3 regions of the Pseudarthrobacter kochi genome follow, and region 1 is predicted to be linked to each of the others. Evidence: predicted binding sites of a transcription regulator. Region 1 holds the regulator's gene; each other region holds the start of a gene.
What was found. The regulator LexA, encoded in region 1, represses DNA repair genes until DNA is damaged. The targets are predictions, from matches to a motif close to TCGAACANNTGTTCGA.

Region 1 (3,909 bases):
AGCGAACTGGCCCGCCGGAACGCCGCGGACGCCGACGTCGTGGTCACCAACCACGCCATGCTGGCCGTCAGCGCCTTCGAGGGCCTTGCCGTGCTGCCCGAATACGACGTTGTGGTGGTCGATGAAGCCCACGAACTCCAGGACCGGGTGACCGGTGCCGTCTCCGGCCAGCTCTCCGTCGCGATGGTGCACGCCGCCGCGTCCGGGGCACGGAAGCACACCGGCATCACCGTTGATGCCCTGAACAACGCCGCGTCCAACCTCGAACTCGCCATCGAAGGGGTCCCCAGCGGACTCATGCCCAACGGCCTCAACAGCGAACAGCTGGACTGCGTGGACCAGTTGCGGGACGCCTGCCGCGCGGCGCTCTCCGACTCCAAAGGGGACAGCGCCAACACGGCCGACGGCGGCCGGCAGCTCGCGCGGTCCCGCCTCATGGTGATCCTGGAGCTGTGCGAACGGCTGCTGGCGGCGCGGGAAAACCGCGAAGTGGTCTGGTTTTCCAGGAACAGCACCTTCGACCCACAGCAGGGCTACTCCCAGCCCGACGAGTCCGCGCCCGCCCTGATCAACGTCGCCCCCCTCAGCGTCGCGGGACGGCTCCGTGAGGGCCTGTTCGCGGACCACACCGTCATCCTGACCTCGGCCACCCTGGCGATCGGGTCAGCCTTCGAACCTGCTGCCGGCGGTCTCGGCCTGGTCGGACCCGGCGCCCCCAGCTGGACCGGGGTCGACGTCGGCTCGCCTTTCGAATACCCGAAACAGGGCATCCTCTACGTTGCGAAGCACCTGCCCAAACCCGGCCGCGGCACCTCTCCGGAAGCCCTCGACGAGCTCGAGAAGCTGATCCGGGCCTCCGGCGGCGGGGCCCTGTGCCTGTTCTCCTCCCGGCGCGCGGCGGAGGACGCCGCTGAGGCCATGCGGCCGCGACTGGACATGAGCATCCTGTGCCAGGGGGATTCGACCATGACGGCGCTCGTGAAGCAGTTCGCCGACGAACCGGACACCTGCCTCTTTGGCACCATGTCCCTATGGCAGGGTGTCGACGTGCCCGGGGCCTCCTGCCGCCTCGTCGTGATCGACCGGATTCCGTTCCCGCGGCCCGATGATCCCCTGATGACGGCGCGGTCCCGCGCGGTGGCCCAGGCCGGGGGTAACGGCTTTATGAGCGTTTCCGCGACCCACGCCGCCATCCGCCTGGCCCAGGGCGCCGGCCGGCTGATCCGCACAACGACGGACAGGGGAGTGGTGGCCGTGCTGGACTCCCGGCTGTCCACCGAACGCTACGGCGGATTCCTCCGCGCTGCCCTGCCGCCCTTCTGGCCCACCACCGACCCCGCCATCGCCCTCGCGGCCCTGGAACGGCTCGCGAAAGAATCCGGCCAGCCAGCCAGCTGACTACGGACGGGGGCGGGGCCGGGACGCGCGGGCCGCTGCTAGTGCTGCGGTGCTGGTGCCGACCGGTCCTAGAGGGAGCGAAGCACCGAGACGACTTTGCCCATGATCACGGCGTGATCGCCGAGGATGGGCTCGTACTGGGTGTTCTGCGGCAGCAGCCAGGTGTGGCCGTCGCGCTGGCGGAACGTCTTGACTGTTGCCTCGTCGTCCAGCAATGCGGCGACAATGTCGCCGTTGACGGCGTCGCCCTGCTGGCGCACAACCACCCAGTCGCCGTCGCAGATGGCCGCATCGATCATGGAATCTCCCGCGACCTTGAGCATAAAGAGTTCCCCGTGGCCCACCAGCTGGCGGGGCAGGGGCATGACGTCCTCCACGACCTGGTCGGCCAGGATCGGTCCGCCGGCGGCGATGCGGCCCACCAGCGGCACCATGGCGGTGTCGGTGGCGCTGGCCAGCTCGGACACGGACAATCCGCCCACTGTGCGCAGCCCGCCGGACTTCGCGGCCCCGGAAATCTTTGGGGTTCCCTCATCGAGGGTCAACGGCATCAGCACTTCCATGGCCCGGGGGCGTTTGGGATCGCGCCGCAGGTAGCCAAGTTTTTCCAGCTGTGAGAGCTGGTGGGTGACGCTGGACAGGCTGGCCAGTCCCACGGTGTCGCCGATCTCGCGCATGGACGGCGGATAGCCGTTGTCGGTGACCGAGCGCTGGATGGTTTCCAGGATCTTCTTTTGCCGGACGGTGAGGCTCTTGGGGGGCCGGGCTGCCTGCGGGGTTCGCTGGGTGGCCCTGCCGCCAGTGGCTTGTGCTGCCATGTTCGCCAACGCCTTTCCGTTCCGCCCGGCCGCCGTGGCTGCGGATGCCGGGAACTTCCGGCCTGAAATGTCAGACCCTGCTGATCAACTGCAGAAGTGGTTGTTCTTTGACTCAAACGTAGGCCAGCCACACCGCTTTTTCAAACATTTGTTCTAGCGAGTCTCGACAATGTTCGTCAATAAGTGCTAAAACAGAACAAGCAAGGTTCGAATATGTGTTCTAGTCATTCTCTGTTTGAGGCTGGGGCACTGCTCGGGCACAGCGCGACGTTCGGTTCTTTGTTCGAAGGTTAGACCGGTTGGCGGCAAGCAGGTGGAGTACGCCGGGCGGCACAGTATGGTCCAGGAGGGCTCAGTTCATGTCAGCATCAAGCGCGTTTCACGACACTTTCGGCCGCGACGCATTCGGCAACTACGGCCGGCCCGACGGCGGTGCATCCGTCGGCGGGTATGCGCCGGCCAACCAGGACAGCTCCATCAGCCGGGACAGCTCCATCAGCCGGGACAGTTCCATTCGCCGGCACAATCCCGCAGCGCCCGCACTGCGGGTGCGGCAGGCGCCGCTCAAGCTCACCCGGCGGGGACGCTTCGTCTTCATCGGCGTGCCGCTGATCCTGCTGGCCGCCCTCATCCTGTCCTTCAGCGGCTTCCTTAACGCGCCCGCCAAAGCGGCGGAATCCGCCTCCGAGCTGTCACTGACCCCCACGGTCACCGTGACAGTGCAGCCGGGCGAGTCACTCTGGGCCATCGCCGAAGCCGTGGCGCCGGAGCGCGATCCCCGCGATGTCGTGACCGATATCATCCAGCTGAACAACCTCGACGCCGCCCGCGTCGTGCCGGGCCAGGCCCTCTTCATCCCGTCCAAGTAGCGCGTTCGACCCCGTCAGCCGGGCCCTGCGGGGCGTCACAGTTTCGGGGCCCGCGGCGATCTCACTTAAACTAGTGAGGTGACTGACCAGTTAGAGCGCCTGAACCGACTTCCCCTCCGGACCAATCTGCGCGGCCTGACGCCCTACGGCGCGCCGCAGCTGGAGGTCCCCATCCTGCTCAACGTCAACGAGAACACCCATGGTGTCCCGGCCGATGTTCGGGCTGCCATCTCCGAGGCCGTCACGATCGCCGCCGCAGGCCTGAACCGGTATCCGGACCGCGAATTCACCGAGCTGCGCGAAGCCCTGGCGGAGTACCTGGGTCACGGACTGGGCGCCGACAACATCTGGGCCGCGAACGGCTCCAACGAGGTACTCCAGCAGATCCTCCAGGCCTTCGGCGGCCCGGGCCGCACCGCCCTTGGGTTCCCTCCCACCTACTCCATGTACCCGCTGCTGGCCGCCGGCACGGACACCGGGTACATCGTGGGCGTCCGCGCCGACGACTACGGACTGAGCGCCGAGTCGGCCGCCCGCCAGGTCCGCGAACTCCAGCCCAACATCGTCTTCCTGTGCTCCCCGAACAACCCCACCGGCACGGGCCTGGGGCTCGACGTCGTGGAGGCCGTGTACGAGGCCGGCGAAGCCAGCCAGACCATCGTGATCGTCGACGAGGCCTACCACGAGTTCGCCCACGACGGCACGCCCAGCGCCCTCACGCTCCTGCCCGGCCGGGAACGGCTGATCATCTCGCGCACCATGAGCAAGGCCTTCGCCCTTGCCGGTGCCCGTGTCGGCTACATGGCGGCTGCGCCGGAGGTCAC
Region 2 (3,909 bases), on a different contig from region 1:
GCTGCTTGGCGATGTCCCCGATCTCGCCCCCCTCCATGCCCAGCGCCAGTCCGGCGTCGCGCACGGCCCCGCGGGCGCGGTAGCCGTTTTGCATGCTCATCAGCGTGACGCGCTCGGAGCCGAAGCGCTCAAAGATCTTCCGGTACACGTTGTGCCGTTCGGCGCTTTCGACGTCGATGTCGATGTCCGGCAGGGTGGCGCGGTCCCGGGACAGGAAGCGCTCGAAGATGAGGTCGTGCTGCAGCGGGTTCACCTGGCTGACACCGATCAGGTAGTTGACCAGGCTGGAGGCCCCCGAACCGCGGGCCGCGGCCCGGACCCCCATGTCCAGGATCATCCGGGACACCTCGGCCACGGTCAGGAAGTACGCGGCGAAGCCCAGGGAGTCGATGATCCTCAGCTCGTGCTCCAGCCGCGAGCGCAGCTCCCCGGCGGGTTTGCCGGTGATGCCCGGGAACCTCCTGCTGATGCCCGCTTCGCAGCGCTGGGTGAGCTCCACGAGGGGGTCCCCGGCGATGCCGATCACGGAGGCTTCCGGGACCACTGGCTGTTTCCATCCCATGTCCGTCACGGGGTCCATCCGGCAGCGGTCCGCGAGCGCCCCGGTCTGCGCCATCAGGCTCTTGAGGTCCGCGGCGCCGTACCCGGCGGCGTGCATGATCTCCTTGCCCAGCTGGAGCATCTGAGCCGCGGATTTCATCCAGCCCTGCCCGTTGGGCTGGAGCAGCGGGGCGGCGGAGAGTTCGGGGAGCGATTTCAGGGTGCGGGCGGAATCCAGTACGTCCGCGGTGGCCGCCCCGTCCTCGGCGACATACCGCACGGCATTGGTCAGGACGGCGGGAACCCCTTGTTCCGCGGCAAGCTTGAGCATCCGCACCGCGTGGGCGGTGCTGAGCGGTTCCCCCGGCGGGCTGAGCTGGCTGACCACCTCCGCGGCGATCGTTCCGGGCGGCATGGCATCGAGCCACCGTTTGAACAGGGTGCGGGGGCGCAGGTAGCGCCTCCCGCCCATGGCACGTCCGACGTCGGAGTCCGGACCGATCAGCACGGTCAGCACCGGCTTGAGGGTTTCGGGGTGCAGGGTGCGGGAGGCCAGTTCGGCGCGCGTCACGGCCACGGGCACCGCTCCCCCGGCCTTGCCCGTGGTGCGGGCATGCGCATCGGAGATCAGCCGGCACAGCGCCCGGTAGCCGGCGCCGTCGTTGTGCCCGTGGGCCAGGACGACGACGCGCCCGCCCACCTGGGTGCGGAGGTCGCCGTCGTCGTCGAAGACCGCAAGGTCCACCCCAACGATCGGGTCCAGCCCGGCGGCCATGCAGGCTTTCAAGTGCTTGACCGTCCCGTAGAGGCCGTCGCGGTCCGTGCAGGCGAGCGCCGCCGCCCCGTCCGCGGCCGCGGCGGCGGCCAGCTCATCCGGCCAGGAGACCCCGTAGTGGGCACTGAAGGCGGTGGAGACATGGAGATGCGTGAAGCTCATGCCGGTTCGGACTTCCGGACCGGGAGCAGGGCGTCATGGATCCGCAGCAGGCGCCAGCGTCCGCTGCCCACATGCCGGGTGAGGTCGAGGGTGAGGCTGTCAGGTTCAGGGGAATCTGCTGGGCGCACCTGCACCCGCCAGATCTCGTGGTCCACGAGTCCCGGGCCGCTCCCCAGGGGTGCCCGCTGTTCCTCCGCCCACCATTGGCGCCGCTCGTACCAGCGGACCGGTTCCGCGCACACAGTGTAGTGGCGGCCGGCCCAGTCAAGCTTCAAGGGCTGGCCGGAGGGTGTGCAGACGACGTCCACCGACTCGCTGAACATGCCCACCGCGCCTCCCGGACCACACCGTTTCTAAGAACCAACTGTACCAAAACTGGCAGTAGCTATTCGAACATATCTTCGAACAACTCCAGTCTACGACGGCGCCGCGGCAAAACCTAGATCAGGGGTGGACGCACGCAGGCACAGGTAGCAGGATTGAGCCATGAGCTCCCATAACGCACTCCTGAAGCACGTAAGCATCGCCGCCGAGGACACGTCCCTGGTGGCGAAGTTCGATATAGACGGAAACATCCCGGGTCAGGGCGCCTACGTGGTGGGGCTTGTGGCAGCAACGCCGGACCATTCACACCAGCGACGAATGGGCATCGAGTTCATGAACGGGGAAGCAGTGTCCTTCTACTGCTTCAGCCACGACGGCACGGAGGAGAACTTTGACCTCAAGGGCGTGGAGCACTCCGGAAACACCATTACCGGGCACTTTCCGCTCAGCACGGTCATGGGCCTGGCCAAGGGCCACCTCATGACGGCCTTCAGCGACTGCGACGGCCGCGACTACCAGACGAACGTCCCGGTGGAGGAAGCCCTCTAGGCCACTAGGAGCTGGCTTTGTAGACTTCCAGCTCGAGTGTGATGAAGGCGTCGATCATTGCCCGGTAGGTCTTCTCCACGAGGTCAACGTCAATGTCTTTCTGTTCCGCAGTGGCGCGGACGTGTTCGATAACCCGTTCCACACGCCCGGGGGCCCGCACCTCGGCGCTGTCCGCCTTGAGGGTCCCGGCGATCCGGATCAGGCGTTCGCGGCGGCCGATCAGCGACACGATCTGTTCGTCCACCTCGTCAACAGCCACGCGCACGGCGGCGAGCTGTTCCCGGTCGGCCTTGGCAGCTTTATCGTCTTGGTGATTTGTGGACATGTCCATGACAGTATCGAAAGATGCAGCCACGAGTCGATTTAATTTCACTCGGTGTCCGCAGCGTCGACGCCTCCCGCAGTTTCTATGCAGATGGCCTGGGCTGGCCCGTCCACCGGGAAGTCCGGGGGGAGGTCCTCTTCATCCAGGCCAATCACGGCCTCATCCTTTCCCTCGGGGACGCCGGGCAGATGCAGGCCGAAGCCGCCACCGATCCCCCTCCCGGCATTCCGTGCATCACGCTGAGCCACAACCTGGCCAGCGCCGCGGAAGCCGACTGGGTGATGGCGGAAGCCGAGTCGACCGGAGCGGCCATCACCGCGGCGCCGAAGACCCAGCCCTGGGGCGGCTATACCGGGTACTTCGCCGACCCCGACGGCTACCGCTGGGAGGTTGCCTTCAATCCCAGCTGGGCGGTCGACGGCGGCGGGAAAGTAACGCTCTGACCTGACCACCGCGAGCGCCGGCGGTCTCTTTCCTATCCTGCTGAGCCAGCCCTGCGGCCGGCCTGTCATCCGTGCGGCCGAACTTCTTCATCCTCCAGTCTGAACTCACGCGAAATGGCCCGGAATGCCGCAGGGGCCCGCTTAGGGTGACGGCATGTTCACGACCATCACGTATCTGCGGCTCCTCGCGGCACCGGCAACGGCCATGTTGCTCCTGGGGACACTCCTTGTCCTGGAGCAGCGCCATTTCGACCAGAACAGCGCCCTGCTGTTGGCGCTCATCACGGGCGTCGCTGTGGCCGAGATTCTGCCGGCCGCTGCCCTCGGGGTTGTCTTCCTCGCCCTGGTCCTGCAGAGCGTCAAGGTCTTCCCTCCGGTCCTGCTCTCGGGCGTGCTGAGCTACGCCGCCGTGCCTATGGTTATCTTTTTTGCCGTGATCGGCTGGAAAACCCGGAACCGGTGGGTTCCTCCCGTTGCCGCGGTCGTGTTTGCCGGCATCACCGCCGTCAACTGGTTCACCGACCAGACCTGGATCAATTTCATCTTCGGCAACCAGCTGTACGGCCGCGGAATATTGCGAACCCTTACGTACGCTTTTCTGATCTTCGGGGCGTTCGCCGCGCTGAACCTCGCCGCCTGGGCCGTCGGCCTGGCGGTCAACAATGTCTCGCGGAGCCGGCGGGCACAGCTTGCGGCGGAAGCCCGGCTCCGGGAGACGGCGACCGAACTCGCCGTCGAACAGGAACGCAACAGAATCGCCAGGGAGCTGCATGATGTCCTGGCCCACTCAC
Region 3 (3,909 bases), on a different contig from region 1:
GAAGCGCCTGGACAATGGCCTGCCCGGAGCGGAGTTCAACGCCGTACTGCGGGACGCCGCCTGCGTCGACGCGGCGGAGCCGGCCGGCGTGTACTTCGGCACACGCGGCGGCAGCGTCTACGCCAGCGCCGACGAGGGGGGACACTTCGCCGAAGTGGCCTCGCACCTGCCGGACGTGTTGTGCGTGCGTGCCGCGGCGGTGTCCCCGGCCCCCGTCCCCGGTGCCGCGGCGCCCGGCGCTGCCGTGAAAGCCTGAGGCGCCGTGGCCGGGATCAGTGTGGTGCTGCCCAGTGTGCTCCAGACACTCGCCGGCGGGCAGGCCTTCCTGACTGCCCCCGCCGCAACGGCGGTGACGGTGGAGGGGCTGCTGGACCTGGTGACGGGGGAGTACCCCGCCCTGTCGCGGCGGTTGCGGGATGAGACCGGGGCGGTCCGACGCTACGTGAACATATACGTCAACGGGAATGAAATCCGCCGCTTGCAGGGCCTGGCCACGGAGGTGTCCCCGGGGCAGGAGGTCCTGATCATCCAGTCCGTGGCCGGCGGCTAGGCTTTGCCTGCCGGCACTCCCCAACGTCCAGCAAGGCTCCTGCCAAGACGGGAAAACGGCCCGATCACGGCGGAACTGCTGGCCCCCTCGGGCCGGGCGCGCGTGGCGGGGATACGCACGTGCGCGCCCGGACCCAGGATGAGCCGCCTGGCGCCGCCCCTGACCGCGGCCAGTCCATACTGACTACGCCCGCGGCCCCGCTCGAACGCTGCGGTGGGGACGGTGCGCCCCGCCCGAACACCGCCTCAGGCGACCCGCCAAAGGCTGCATTCGTCCGCGTTGATGGCTTTCCGGGTGCCGGACTGCCGGTCCATGATCCACACCACGCCGATTCCCGGCGCGGTTTCCTGGACGCTGCCGCGGCGGATCACAACGTCGTCGTAGTTGGGGCCGACCTTCAGGCGCGCCTCGATCTCGTCGCCGCGGTGCAGCTGTTCCAGGGCGCGGACGCGGGTTACATGGGCTTTGGCTTCCTTCAACATGGCGGGGCCTCCCGGACTGGAGAATGGTGCCTGCTCTTGCCGGCACTTCCAGTGTCGTGTGCGAATGTTGCCGCCGCGTTTCGGCGCGGTAAGAGGCGGGTAAGCGTTCCGCGCCGGCGCCGTTACCGGCGTCGGCACCCCGCCGGGCCGGCCGGCCAGTTGTCGAGGAAAACCGTCCCCGGCCGTCCCTGCCTGCGTCCACTGGCGGGCAGCGGATGGCGGGACCAGAATGGGGCCCATGCAACTGCCGCTGATGCCCCCGATCGCGCCGATGCTGGCGAAGGCCGTGAGTTCCCTGCCTCCTGGCCCGGTGATGTTCGAGCCGAAGTGGGACGGGTTCCGTTCCATTATTTTCCGCGACGGCGGGGACGTGGAGATCGGCAGCCGTAACGGCAAGCCCCTGACCCGCTACTTCCCCGAACTCGTCGAGGCGCTAAAGGCAAACCTGCCGCCGCGCTGCGTGCTCGACGGCGAGATCATCCTCGTTGGCGCCGCCGGGGACCGGCTCGACTTCGAGGCGCTGCAGCAACGGATCCATCCCGCCGCAAGCCGGGTCCGGCTGCTGGCCCAAGAAACCCCGGCGAGTTTTGTCGCGTTTGACCTGCTGGCCCTCGACAACGAGGACCTCACCGGGCGGCCCTTTGCCGAGCGGCGCGCGGCGCTGGAACGCGTGCTCGCCGGGAGTTGGTCCCGCTGCTCCAGGCAGCGGCGGCAGAGCTGTCCGCGCGGCTGCCCCAGTGATGAGCCGGACGGCCTAGGGCCGTCACACTCTGTTCGCTAGTAGAACAATCGTGCAACATGTGAACAACTGCGGTAATGTAATCCCCATCACCCGGCCGGCGGCCGGCGCCCCGTGCGCCCCCGCCCGCCGAGTGCCGTTGTCAAAGGAGCTATAGGGATGAGCAGTCGAGCAGAGTCCTATCTTGTGGGACTGATAGGCGATGGCGTGATGCCCTCCCTTACGCCCCTGATGCACGAACGCGAAGGCGACGTGCAGGGCCTGCGGTACCTCTACCGCCCCATCGACCTCACCGAGCCGGGACTCCCCGGCCAGAGCGTCGGCGAGCTCCTGACCGGCGCCTACCGCCTGGGTTTTAATGGCCTGAACATCACCCACCCGTGCAAGCAGCTGGTCCTGGAACACCTTGACGAGGTCACTCCGGACGCCCGCCGCCTCGGCGCGGTCAACACGGTGACCATCCGGGACGGCCGCTTCATTGGCCACAACACCGACTTCTCCGGGTTCGCGGCCGCCCTGGCCACGGGCCTGCCGGGTGCCAAGCTGAACCGCGTGGTGCAGCTGGGTGCCGGCGGTGCAGGCTCCGCGGTCGCCTACGCCCTGCTCACCGCCGGGGTCCGCGAACTGGACCTGGTGGACACCGATCCTGCCCGCTGCGCGGCGCGCGCCGCCGAACTGGCCGGCTTCTTCCCGGACCAGCTGGTCACCGCCCGGACGACGGCGGAGCTGCCGCAGCTGATGCCGCTGGCCGACGGCCTGGTGCACTGCACCCCGGTGGGCATGGCCGCCCACCCCGGCGTCCCGCTGGACATGTCCCTGGTGGAATCGCGGCACTGGGTCGCGGACATTGTGTACCGCCCGATCGAGACCCGACTGATCCGCGAGGCCCGGGCGAAGGGCTGCGACGTGCTCGACGGCGGTCGGATGGCCGTGGGGCAGGCCGCCGACGCCTTCCGGATCTTCACCGGCCTCGAGGCCGACGCCGACCGGATGCGCGCGCACTTCCTGGCACTCGTCGCCGCCGAAGAGGTGGCCGCCTGATGCGCACCGGAATCGCCACCGTCTGCCTCTCCGGCACGCTGCGGGAAAAAATGCAGGCCTGCGCCAGCGCGGGTTTCGACGGGATGGAGATTTTCGAACAGGACCTCGTCACGTCCCCGCTGAGCCCCGAGGACGTCCGCAAGATGGCCGCCGACCTGGGACTGGGCCTGGATCTCTACCAGCCGTTCCGCGACTTCGACAGTGTGCCCGGGGACGTGCTCGCCGCCAACCTGCGCCGGGCGGAGGCCAAGTTCCGGCTCATGTCCCGCCTCGGCATGGACACCATCCTGGTCTGCTCCAACGTTGCCACCGCCAGCATTGACGACGACGGACTCCGGGCCGAACAGCTCGCCGCGCTCGCCCAGGACCACGGGGTTAAGGTGGCCGACGAGGCACTGGCCTGGGGAAAATACGTCAACGACTACGAGCACGCCCACCGGCTCGTGGAAACGGTGGACCACCCCAACCTCGGCACCTGCCTGGACTCCTTCCACATCCTCTCCCGCGACTGGGACACCGCCCCGATCGAGGCCTTCAACCCGGAGAAGATCTTCTTCGTCCAGGTGGCCGATGCGCCCAAGCTGTCCATGGACGTGCTGTCCTGGAGCCGGCACTACCGCGTCTTCCCGGGCGAAGGGCAGTTCGACCTCGCCAAATTCCTCGGCCACGTGGTCCGGGCCGGCTACACCGGCCCGGTGTCCCTGGGGGTCTTCAACGACGTCTTCCGCCAGTCCGACGTCGAACGCACCGCCGTGGATGCGATTCGGTCGCTGATCTGGCTCGAGGAGCAGGCCGCCAAATGGCTGGACGCGGCTCCAGCCGCCGAAAACGGCGCCGCCGGCGCCGGTACCCGCACGGCCGGCCGCCGCCGTTACCCGATGGAACTGGCCACGCTCCCGCAGGTGGCCGAGCCGGCCGGCTTCAACTTCGCCGAGGTCAGGGCCGCGGACACCGCAGGACTGGAAACCCTGCTGGGCCAGCTGGGGTTCGCGTTCAACGGGCGCCACCGGACCAAGAGTGTGCAATTGTGGACCATGGGCCACGCCCGCGTGATCATCAACGAAGACTCCTCCCAGGAATCCCGCGACTCCCAGGCC

Region 2: a site for LexA is predicted at 1,867-1,882, ahead of ACZY0Y_RS13240 (DUF6504 family protein). Genes of this name have one in related genera too.
Region 3: a site for LexA is predicted at 1,814-1,829, ahead of ACZY0Y_RS03480 (shikimate dehydrogenase). Genes of this name have one in related genera too.

Annotation. Positions count from the first base shown of each region.
Region 1 covers NZ_JBVAYV010000003.1:51,660-55,568, reverse strand. Annotated here, with positions in the region: gene ACZY0Y_RS02420 (ATP-dependent DNA helicase) at 1-1,398, shown strand, start outside; gene lexA (transcriptional repressor LexA) at 1,467-2,216, opposite strand; gene ACZY0Y_RS02410 (LysM peptidoglycan-binding domain-containing protein) at 2,576-3,085, shown strand; gene ACZY0Y_RS02405 (histidinol-phosphate transaminase) at 3,164-3,909, shown strand, end outside.
Region 2 covers NZ_JBVAYV010000026.1:21,524-25,432, reverse strand. Annotated here, with positions in the region: gene ACZY0Y_RS13245 (DNA polymerase III subunit alpha) at 1-1,477, opposite strand, end outside; gene ACZY0Y_RS13240 (DUF6504 family protein) at 1,474-1,806, opposite strand; gene ACZY0Y_RS13235 (hypothetical protein) at 1,964-2,350, shown strand; gene ACZY0Y_RS13230 (chorismate mutase) at 2,355-2,681, opposite strand; gene ACZY0Y_RS13225 (VOC family protein) at 2,696-3,118, shown strand; gene ACZY0Y_RS13220 (sensor histidine kinase) at 3,273-3,909, shown strand, end outside.
Region 3 covers NZ_JBVAYV010000004.1:63,041-66,949, forward strand. Annotated here, with positions in the region: gene ACZY0Y_RS03460 (WD40/YVTN/BNR-like repeat-containing protein) at 1-256, shown strand, start outside; gene ACZY0Y_RS03465 (MoaD/ThiS family protein) at 263-550, shown strand; gene ACZY0Y_RS03470 (hypothetical protein) at 796-1,032, opposite strand; partial or broken gene ACZY0Y_RS03475 (ATP-dependent DNA ligase) at 1,271-1,717, shown strand; gene ACZY0Y_RS03480 (shikimate dehydrogenase) at 1,931-2,812, shown strand; gene ACZY0Y_RS03485 (sugar phosphate isomerase/epimerase and 4-hydroxyphenylpyruvate domain-containing protein) at 2,812-3,909, shown strand, end outside.